DNA from 2 places in the Brevibacillus sp. JB24b genome. Region 1 is predicted to be linked to the other one. Evidence: predicted binding sites of a transcription regulator. Region 1 holds the regulator's gene; the other holds the start of a gene.
The links. The regulator Rex, encoded in region 1, represses fermentation and respiration genes when NADH is low (regulators of the CRP and FNR family bind a similar motif). The targets are predictions, from matches to a motif close to TTGTGAAATATTTCACAA.

Region 2: the regulator Rex is predicted to act here: its motif matches at 2,489-2,506, upstream of ACQV1I_RS13605 (YwiC-like family protein).

What each region holds. Positions count from the first base shown of each region.
Region 1 is NZ_JBNVQV010000001.1:2,112,110-2,115,764, reverse strand. Features, by position in the region: gene ACQV1I_RS10340 (amidohydrolase) at 1-982, opposite strand, end outside; gene ACQV1I_RS10335 (redox-sensing transcriptional repressor Rex) at 1,021-1,644, opposite strand; gene ACQV1I_RS10330 (ComEC/Rec2 family competence protein) at 1,656-2,597, opposite strand; gene dinG (ATP-dependent DNA helicase DinG) at 2,657-3,655, opposite strand, start outside.
Region 2 is NZ_JBNVQV010000001.1:2,852,248-2,855,902, reverse strand. Features, by position in the region: gene ACQV1I_RS13615 (M20 metallopeptidase family protein) at 1-603, shown strand, start outside; gene ACQV1I_RS13610 (MFS transporter) at 964-2,163, shown strand; gene ACQV1I_RS13605 (YwiC-like family protein) at 2,580-3,308, shown strand; gene ACQV1I_RS13600 (hypothetical protein) at 3,554-3,655, opposite strand, start outside.

The sequences.
Region 1 (3,655 bases):
CAGGATCATAGGATACACCTTTATGAAGGATAGCTGCTAATTTTAGCTCTTCAAATAGGTTCAAGTTATTGTTACTTGCTGAACTATCAGTTGCTAAACTTACACATACACCTTTTGCAAGCATCTCAGGAACCCTAGCTACACCACTAGCCAATTTTAAGTTACTAATTGGATTATGAGCTACTTTAACATCATATTTAGCCAACGTATCAATCTCTTCATCTGTTAAGTGAACCGCATGAGCAACTAATGTTGGGTGATTAAATACACCTAGATTCTCTAGGTGAGCAACTGGTCGTACACCATAATCCTGAACGTTTTGTTCCACTTCTGCTTTTGATTCAGACATATGAATATGTAATGGTACGTTTAATTCAATAGCCTTCTCAAGGATTTGCTGGATATACTCAGGAGAGCACGTATAAGGAGCATGCGGTGACATCATTGTATGGATACGACCGTTAGCTGCACCGTTCCAACGTGATGCGAATGATGCTGCTTCTTGTAATTTCTGTTGACGTTCTTCTTCTGAGCAAAACCCAATCACTCCACGGCAAAGTACGCCACGCATCCCAGATGCTTCCACCTCTTGAGCTACTGTATCCATATGATCATACATGTCTACAAAGGTAGTTGTACCCGTACGGATCATTTCGATAATAGAAATAGCTGTACCCCATTTCACATGCTCTGCTGTAAATTGACCTTCCATTGGCCACATTTTATCTTCCAGCCATTGTTTCAAAGGTAGGTCATCCGCAAATCCACGTAGTAGGGACATGCCTACGTGACCATGTGTATTAATTAATCCTGGCATTACATATTTATTTGTTCCATCAATGATCTCGTCATATGCTGATAAATCTTCAGGTGTTTTACCTACATATGTAATTTTTCCCCCGTCAAAGCCAACCGCTCCATTATAAATAACCTCATTTTGTTCATTAACAGTAATTACGGTTGCATTGGTAATGATTTTCATCAACGTAGACACTCTCCTCTTTTTCTGTTTTTGATTCCTTAATTTAAATAATAGGCTAAACTTTGTAAGCTGGAAGTCAAATCGTTATGATCAATTTTCACTTCTTTTTCAGTTCGAATCGTTGTTGGTGCAAAATTTAGGATCGCTTCTATTCCAGCTTCAATCAGTTTATTTGCCACCTCTTGTGCTGCGGAAGCAGGCGTCGTAATAATCGCCATACGAATTTGTTTTTCTTTAATAATTTCTTCCATTTGATCAATCGGTTCAATGACCAATCCACCTAAATCTTTGCCTATTTTCTGTGGGTCCGCATCAAAAATGGAAACAATTTTCATATTATCTTTTAAATAGACATTGTAATTTGAAATCGCTTGGCCTAAATTACCGGCTCCCACCAATGCTACATGAATCACTTGGTCCAATTTTAAGATATGACGAATCTTTTCAATCAAGTAATCTACGTCATAGCCAATACCTTTTTTTCCAAAGTCACCAAATGCAGATAGGTCCTTTCGAATTTGGGCTGGGTTAATATCCATTGTTTTGCCCATCTGTTGGGAAGAAACCGTTTTTACTTGTAACTCCTGTAGATTTGTTAAATATCGCAAATAGATCGGCAGACGGCGAACGACCGCTTCAGAAATTTTTGGTACTTTCCCCATAAATTGCACTCCTAACTTCGTTGTCTATCATGTATAGAGGTCTTGACTGCCTTTAAAACCTTATAATCTTGTCCATTAGAGAGAATGGTAATTGATCCATCCCGGCTAGTGACATACGTATCTGCCCATGATTCCTCCAAACGCTCCACCACTTCACGCATGGAGTCTTTCCACTGCTCCCGAGGAATGCCGGTTTGCACAACGGCAATCTGAGGATCCACCTTCGTTAAAAAGGCTTGAATAGAGGCTTGATTGCTACCCTGTGCCGCAACCTTTATGATCTCAGCAGGCAATAGAGAAGGATATTTTACAAGCAACCGCTCCTCTGCTTTTTCATTAATGGCACTGGTGAACAAAAATTGGAGTTTTCCTTGGGTCAGACAAAACACAAGCGAATTATCCTGTGGTGATAAAAACAGGTTCTCGCTGGGATGTAAAAATGTGATCTCCACATCTTTTCCCTCTAGTAATTGATCCTTTTCCTTTACATACACAACTTGCTTTTCCCTAGATATATGGATATTACTGTGAATTGCGAAGGCTGTCAATTTCGGCATGTAAATCTTATCAAATTGAATTTTCTCCGCTAACTTATCATAGCCACCAATATGAGTAGGTAAATCGTTTGTCAATAACAGGTAATCCACTTTTGTAACATGACGTTCAAGTAGCAAGGAAACCAGTTTTTCGGTATCCTTTTCGCTACCAGTGTCAACTAGCATGGTTTTTCCCGTTGGAAATCGAATGAGCGTACTCTCCCCTTCTGGTAAGGAGAAAAAAGTCGTGGTAAGTCCAACAAAATCTTCCTCCTGTTCAACAGCATCAGGATCCTCGATGTGCTGTAGCTGATGTGTAATCGCAATAGGTCGACTTGCTTCAACTGTTTGGGATAATCCAAGGATCATCATGCCTATACAAGTAACTAGCAATAGGTAATATCGGATTGTAGTCATGGAGCTGCCTCCCTCCTACTATATAGCGTAGATCAATTCATAACGAGCTTAACATTGTTTTATTGTAAAAATGGAGCTATACGCTCACGTAACGTAGTCCATGGACCTGTCTCTACCTGATATGGAGGCAAAGATTGCAAGAACATCCGGCCATATTTAGATTCTATAATTCGCGTATCAAATACAATAACAACACCGCGATCTGTTTGTTGACGTATTAATCGACCTACTCCCTGCTTAAAACGAATAACAGCATGGGGCAAGGAAAGCGTCATAAAAGGATTCTTTTTCTCTGCCTTCAGTCTTTCCGAACGTCCTTCCAATAGTGGGTGATTAGGAGGTTGAAAAGGGAGACGAACAATGATAAGGCAACTCAGTACATTCCCAGGTAAATCTACACCCTCCCAGAAACTATTCGTTCCCAAAAGTACTGTTTTTGTCCCTGTTTGAAAGCGACGTACCAGCTTACTTCTATTACTTGAATCAACGCCATGACCTAATAGTTCAAACTCTTCCCCTTCTAATAAGCTCTTCATTCCTTCATAAACAGCTCTAAGCATACTATATGAGGTAAATAGGATCATCGTCCGACCCTCACTTGCTCGAACAGCATCAACACAGCCAGCAATGACGGCTTCTACAAAACGGTGTTCTCCTTCCTTTGTTACAGAAGGGAAATCAGAAGGAATTACTATGAGTCCTTGTTGACCATAGTCAAAAGGGGATGGAAGTGAGAGCATTTCAACTCGTTCTTCAGGTAAATTTGTAAAACCCATTCTCTCCATAAAGTAGGTAAACCTATTCTTTACGGTTAGTGTAGCAGAGGTCATAATGATACTTCGTTTTGGTTCTAATAAAGTCGTGCGCAAGGTATCTGCTATATCTAGCGGTGTTTTAAAGAAAAAGAGTTGTTTGCGAGACGTTCTTGTCTCTATTTCCATCCAGCTTACGTGCCCATCCTGTTCTTCTACTAACAAAAAATGAAGTTTCACAGCCACTTGGCCGATTTCCTCTACTAAACCAGTAACATCCGTTTGCAAACGCTGTAAGGAATATGG
Region 2 (3,655 bases), 740 kb from region 1:
CCGTTAGTGACTGGCAGTCAATTGGTACTAAACCTACAGCAAATTGTCAGTAGACGAGTTGATCCTCTTCAAGCGGCGGTGTTGACAGTAGGGGGCTTTCAAGCGGGTAAAGCGTTTAATGTAATTCCGCAAACCGTGACCCTCTCTGGAACCGTTCGTACCTTTGATGAGATTGTCCGACAAAAGATTGAAGTCTCCCTTGTACAAATTGCTAAAACCACCTGTGAGGGAGCGGGGGCAACGGTAACAGTTGACTATCAACGGGGCTATCCAGCCCTTTGTAATGACGAGACAGAAACAGAGCGAATTTATCAGCTTGCCAAGCGATTAGTAGGTGAGGAGCAAACAGAAGTGTTAGAGGCTCGAATGGGTGCGGAGGATTTTGCGTATTACCTACAACATGTTCCGGGGACGTTCTTCTATGTAGGAGGACGAAATCCGGAAATTCAGGCGATGTATCCACATCACCACCCCATGTTTGACGTGGATGAACGCTCGATGCTTGTGACTGGCAAGCTGTTTATTTCTGCGGTTATGAACTATCTGACTGAGGGGAAAATACTACCGGAGGCTCAGGAAGCGAAGGTGGGATTAGAGACGTAGTACAGGAATAGTAGGAAATAGGATAGGAAGAAAAAGGGAAAGTGAGAGGTTTTTGTATGCATTCTGTTCAGATAGACAGGATGATGCAGGACTTCTCGCTTTTTTATTATGAGCGATAAAAAAATAATCCGTTAAACGTCAAGAATCATCCGTTTACAGGCGGAACAGCATTCAAATTTTCTTGATAATAAATACAGATTTGAGGTAATAGGGAGGCGATCAGAGCTTATTGGAGTGGAAAATACTCTGAGGTGAACAAAAAATAGAAGCAAAAGGGTCGTTCTCTTTTGCTGTAGAGTTTCTTTGAATCAATTGTGACGATTGTTGCAAGAATTACAAATTACCAATGGAGGTGGTTATATGGAACCCAAACGTGTTATTTTCCTATCGTTAATGATTTGTTATATCGGCTTAGGTGTTATCAATCCGGATCTGGCCCCGTTGATCCGTGAGATGGGCCTCGACGAAATGCATGCAGGATGGATCATATCAGCTTCTGCCCTCATCTTGTTACTTGGTGCTCCGATATGGGGACAACAAAGTGATCGGTTCGGTCGTAAACCAATTATGATTGTTGGTTTGCTTGGGTTTTCGTTCAGTTTGGTTCTGTTTGCTTGGCTGGCTTGGATTGGTTTACAGGGAAAAATAGAACTTACTTTCCTTTTTATCCTATTGTTGCTTTCACGGACGCTGTTCGGTCTGTTTTTCCCCGCAATGACTTCCTCCGGGCAGGCTTTAATGGCCGATTTAACTCCGTTGAATGAGCGGGCGGCAGGAATGGCGATGATTGGTGCGGCGAGCGGGATTGGTTTTCTGATCGGTCCAGCCATGGGCGCAGCACTAGCAGGGATTCACCTCTTGTTTCCGATTGTCGTTGCTGCTGTTCTATCACTATTTGCGGCCCTTTTGGTGTATGCACGTATTCCACGTTTTACACCGAAGTCATCTGGTGAGAGAAACAAGCTGAACCTACGTAAGCCAGGCATACGACCTTATTTATTGATTGCTTTGTGTCTGATGAGCGCTCTCGTTATGCTACAGGTGACAGCAGGTTTTTATGTGCAGGATAAATTTGGACTAAATTCCAAATATACGGCGCTATGGGTTGGTATTAGTCTGTTTTGCGTTGGTTTTATGATGGCATTGGTCCAAATGGCAGTCATTCGGAAACGCTCCTTCATGCCTCGTACCTTGCTCCGTATTGGTCTCCCGATACTAGGGACAGGTCTATTACTTCTTGTTTATATTGATCATTTGTTCGGCTTCGTACTCTCTTTTTTACTGCTCGGTGTTGGAAGTGGGTTCGCAATACCGGGTTATACGGCAGGTGTTTCCATGGCGTCAGGAGAAGAGGAACAGGGAGCAGCAGCAGGATTGACTACGGCGGCAACAGGGGTGGGCTCCTTTGTAGCCCCAATCGTTGGAACGGCATTATACCGAATCCAGCCGGAAGCTCCTTATTGGTTAGCATTCCTTGTGATTGCTTTGCTGTCAATGTATGTCTGGAGCACGCATCGTGGGCTTGATATACAACAAATAGCTATAAAAAACAACTTGTGATGTTTACGAGGAAATGGTGGAAAGGTGGTTTTAGTGGAAACTACATTTTCCATCATTTTTTTATGGAAAGTCTTCCTATCTAATTATTAGTTATGTTGTGTAAGTAGGGCTTTTCATTTTTTAAGTCATATTCCCTTTGTTCTTATGCTTTTTTAGGGTGCATTCTACTAGAGAAAAATTGATTGTTTGCACATATTGGATTTCTATCCTAATACTTTACTATGTTTGGCTTTCTTGTGGCAGATTGGTCTAAGGAATGGAAAACTGCTCTTTGGAATGCTATACTTCGCTCTGTAGTCAGGAAGCATGTAAAATATTGATTTTTTTGTAGAATGCTTCAGATGAAAAAAGTTTTAAAAGATGGATGTTAAGAATAAAAATACGATTTGGTTCGGGTTGAAAGGAGTGATAACTCTGTGAAGAAGAGTAGTATTGTAATTCCCCATGAACATGGCGGTTGGGCAATGGTTAGCGTCCCGTTTCTTTTCGGAATGCTGGCTGGAAAACCTCAGTGGATGCATATCCTTTTATTTCTTGCTTGGTTGTTTCTCTATTTGTCGTCGTATCCGTTCCTTCAATATGTGAAAAGAAACACAAGGCTTGAACACTGGGTGAAATGGGGATTATTGTATGGTTTACTTGCCGTTATATGTTTGGTACCACCACTAATAAGCAATCCATTCCTTTTCTATTTTGGACTACCGCTGTTCATTTTGCTTTTGGTAAATGTATGGCATGCAAAACGTAAAAGCGAGAGGGCGATCATTAACGATTTATGTGCCATTCTTATTTTCTCAATGGGAGGAGCGGCTTCGTATCTTTTCGCTGGTGGGGAATTTGATTTAACAATGTCAGCTATTGTATTGTTCAGTTTTTTACATTTTATGGGTAGTGCATTCTTTGTAAAGTCAGTCTTTCGTGAACGAGAGAACAAACGTTGGACCGTGTATGCTCATGTCTATCATGGACTACTGCTATTTGTTCCTTGGATAACAGGCTTTCCCTGGATGACGATTGCTTATATTTTTTCAACTGTGCGAGCTTTTGTCTACGCTGGCAAGGCCATGCGTCCATGGAAGGCTGGAATTATTGAAATAATAGGTGCCGTACAGTTTTTGATATTATCTAGTAGTTTTATCTCATGAACGAATAACATTTCCATACATAAAAAAAACGTTAGTGCCTTATTAATGGCTTCAAGCCTCAACAACGTTATGCCTTGTCGTCAAAACTTTCTCACTAACTGAGCATTTCGGTACACGGTACTCGTTAATAAAACAATGTTTGCATAACGGTACACTTCTTTTGATAAAGCATATCTCTATTATGTGGGGCAAAAAAAAAAGAGACTGTCCGATCATAGAAGGAAAGTCTCTTTTTCTTTCTTTGCTTAATCGATGGAGATTTCAGTGGAGGCTTCGATGAAAATGCCATTGTGAGTACTACGATTGCTTATTTGTAAAAAATATTTTTTTCCTTTTTTTACATCCCA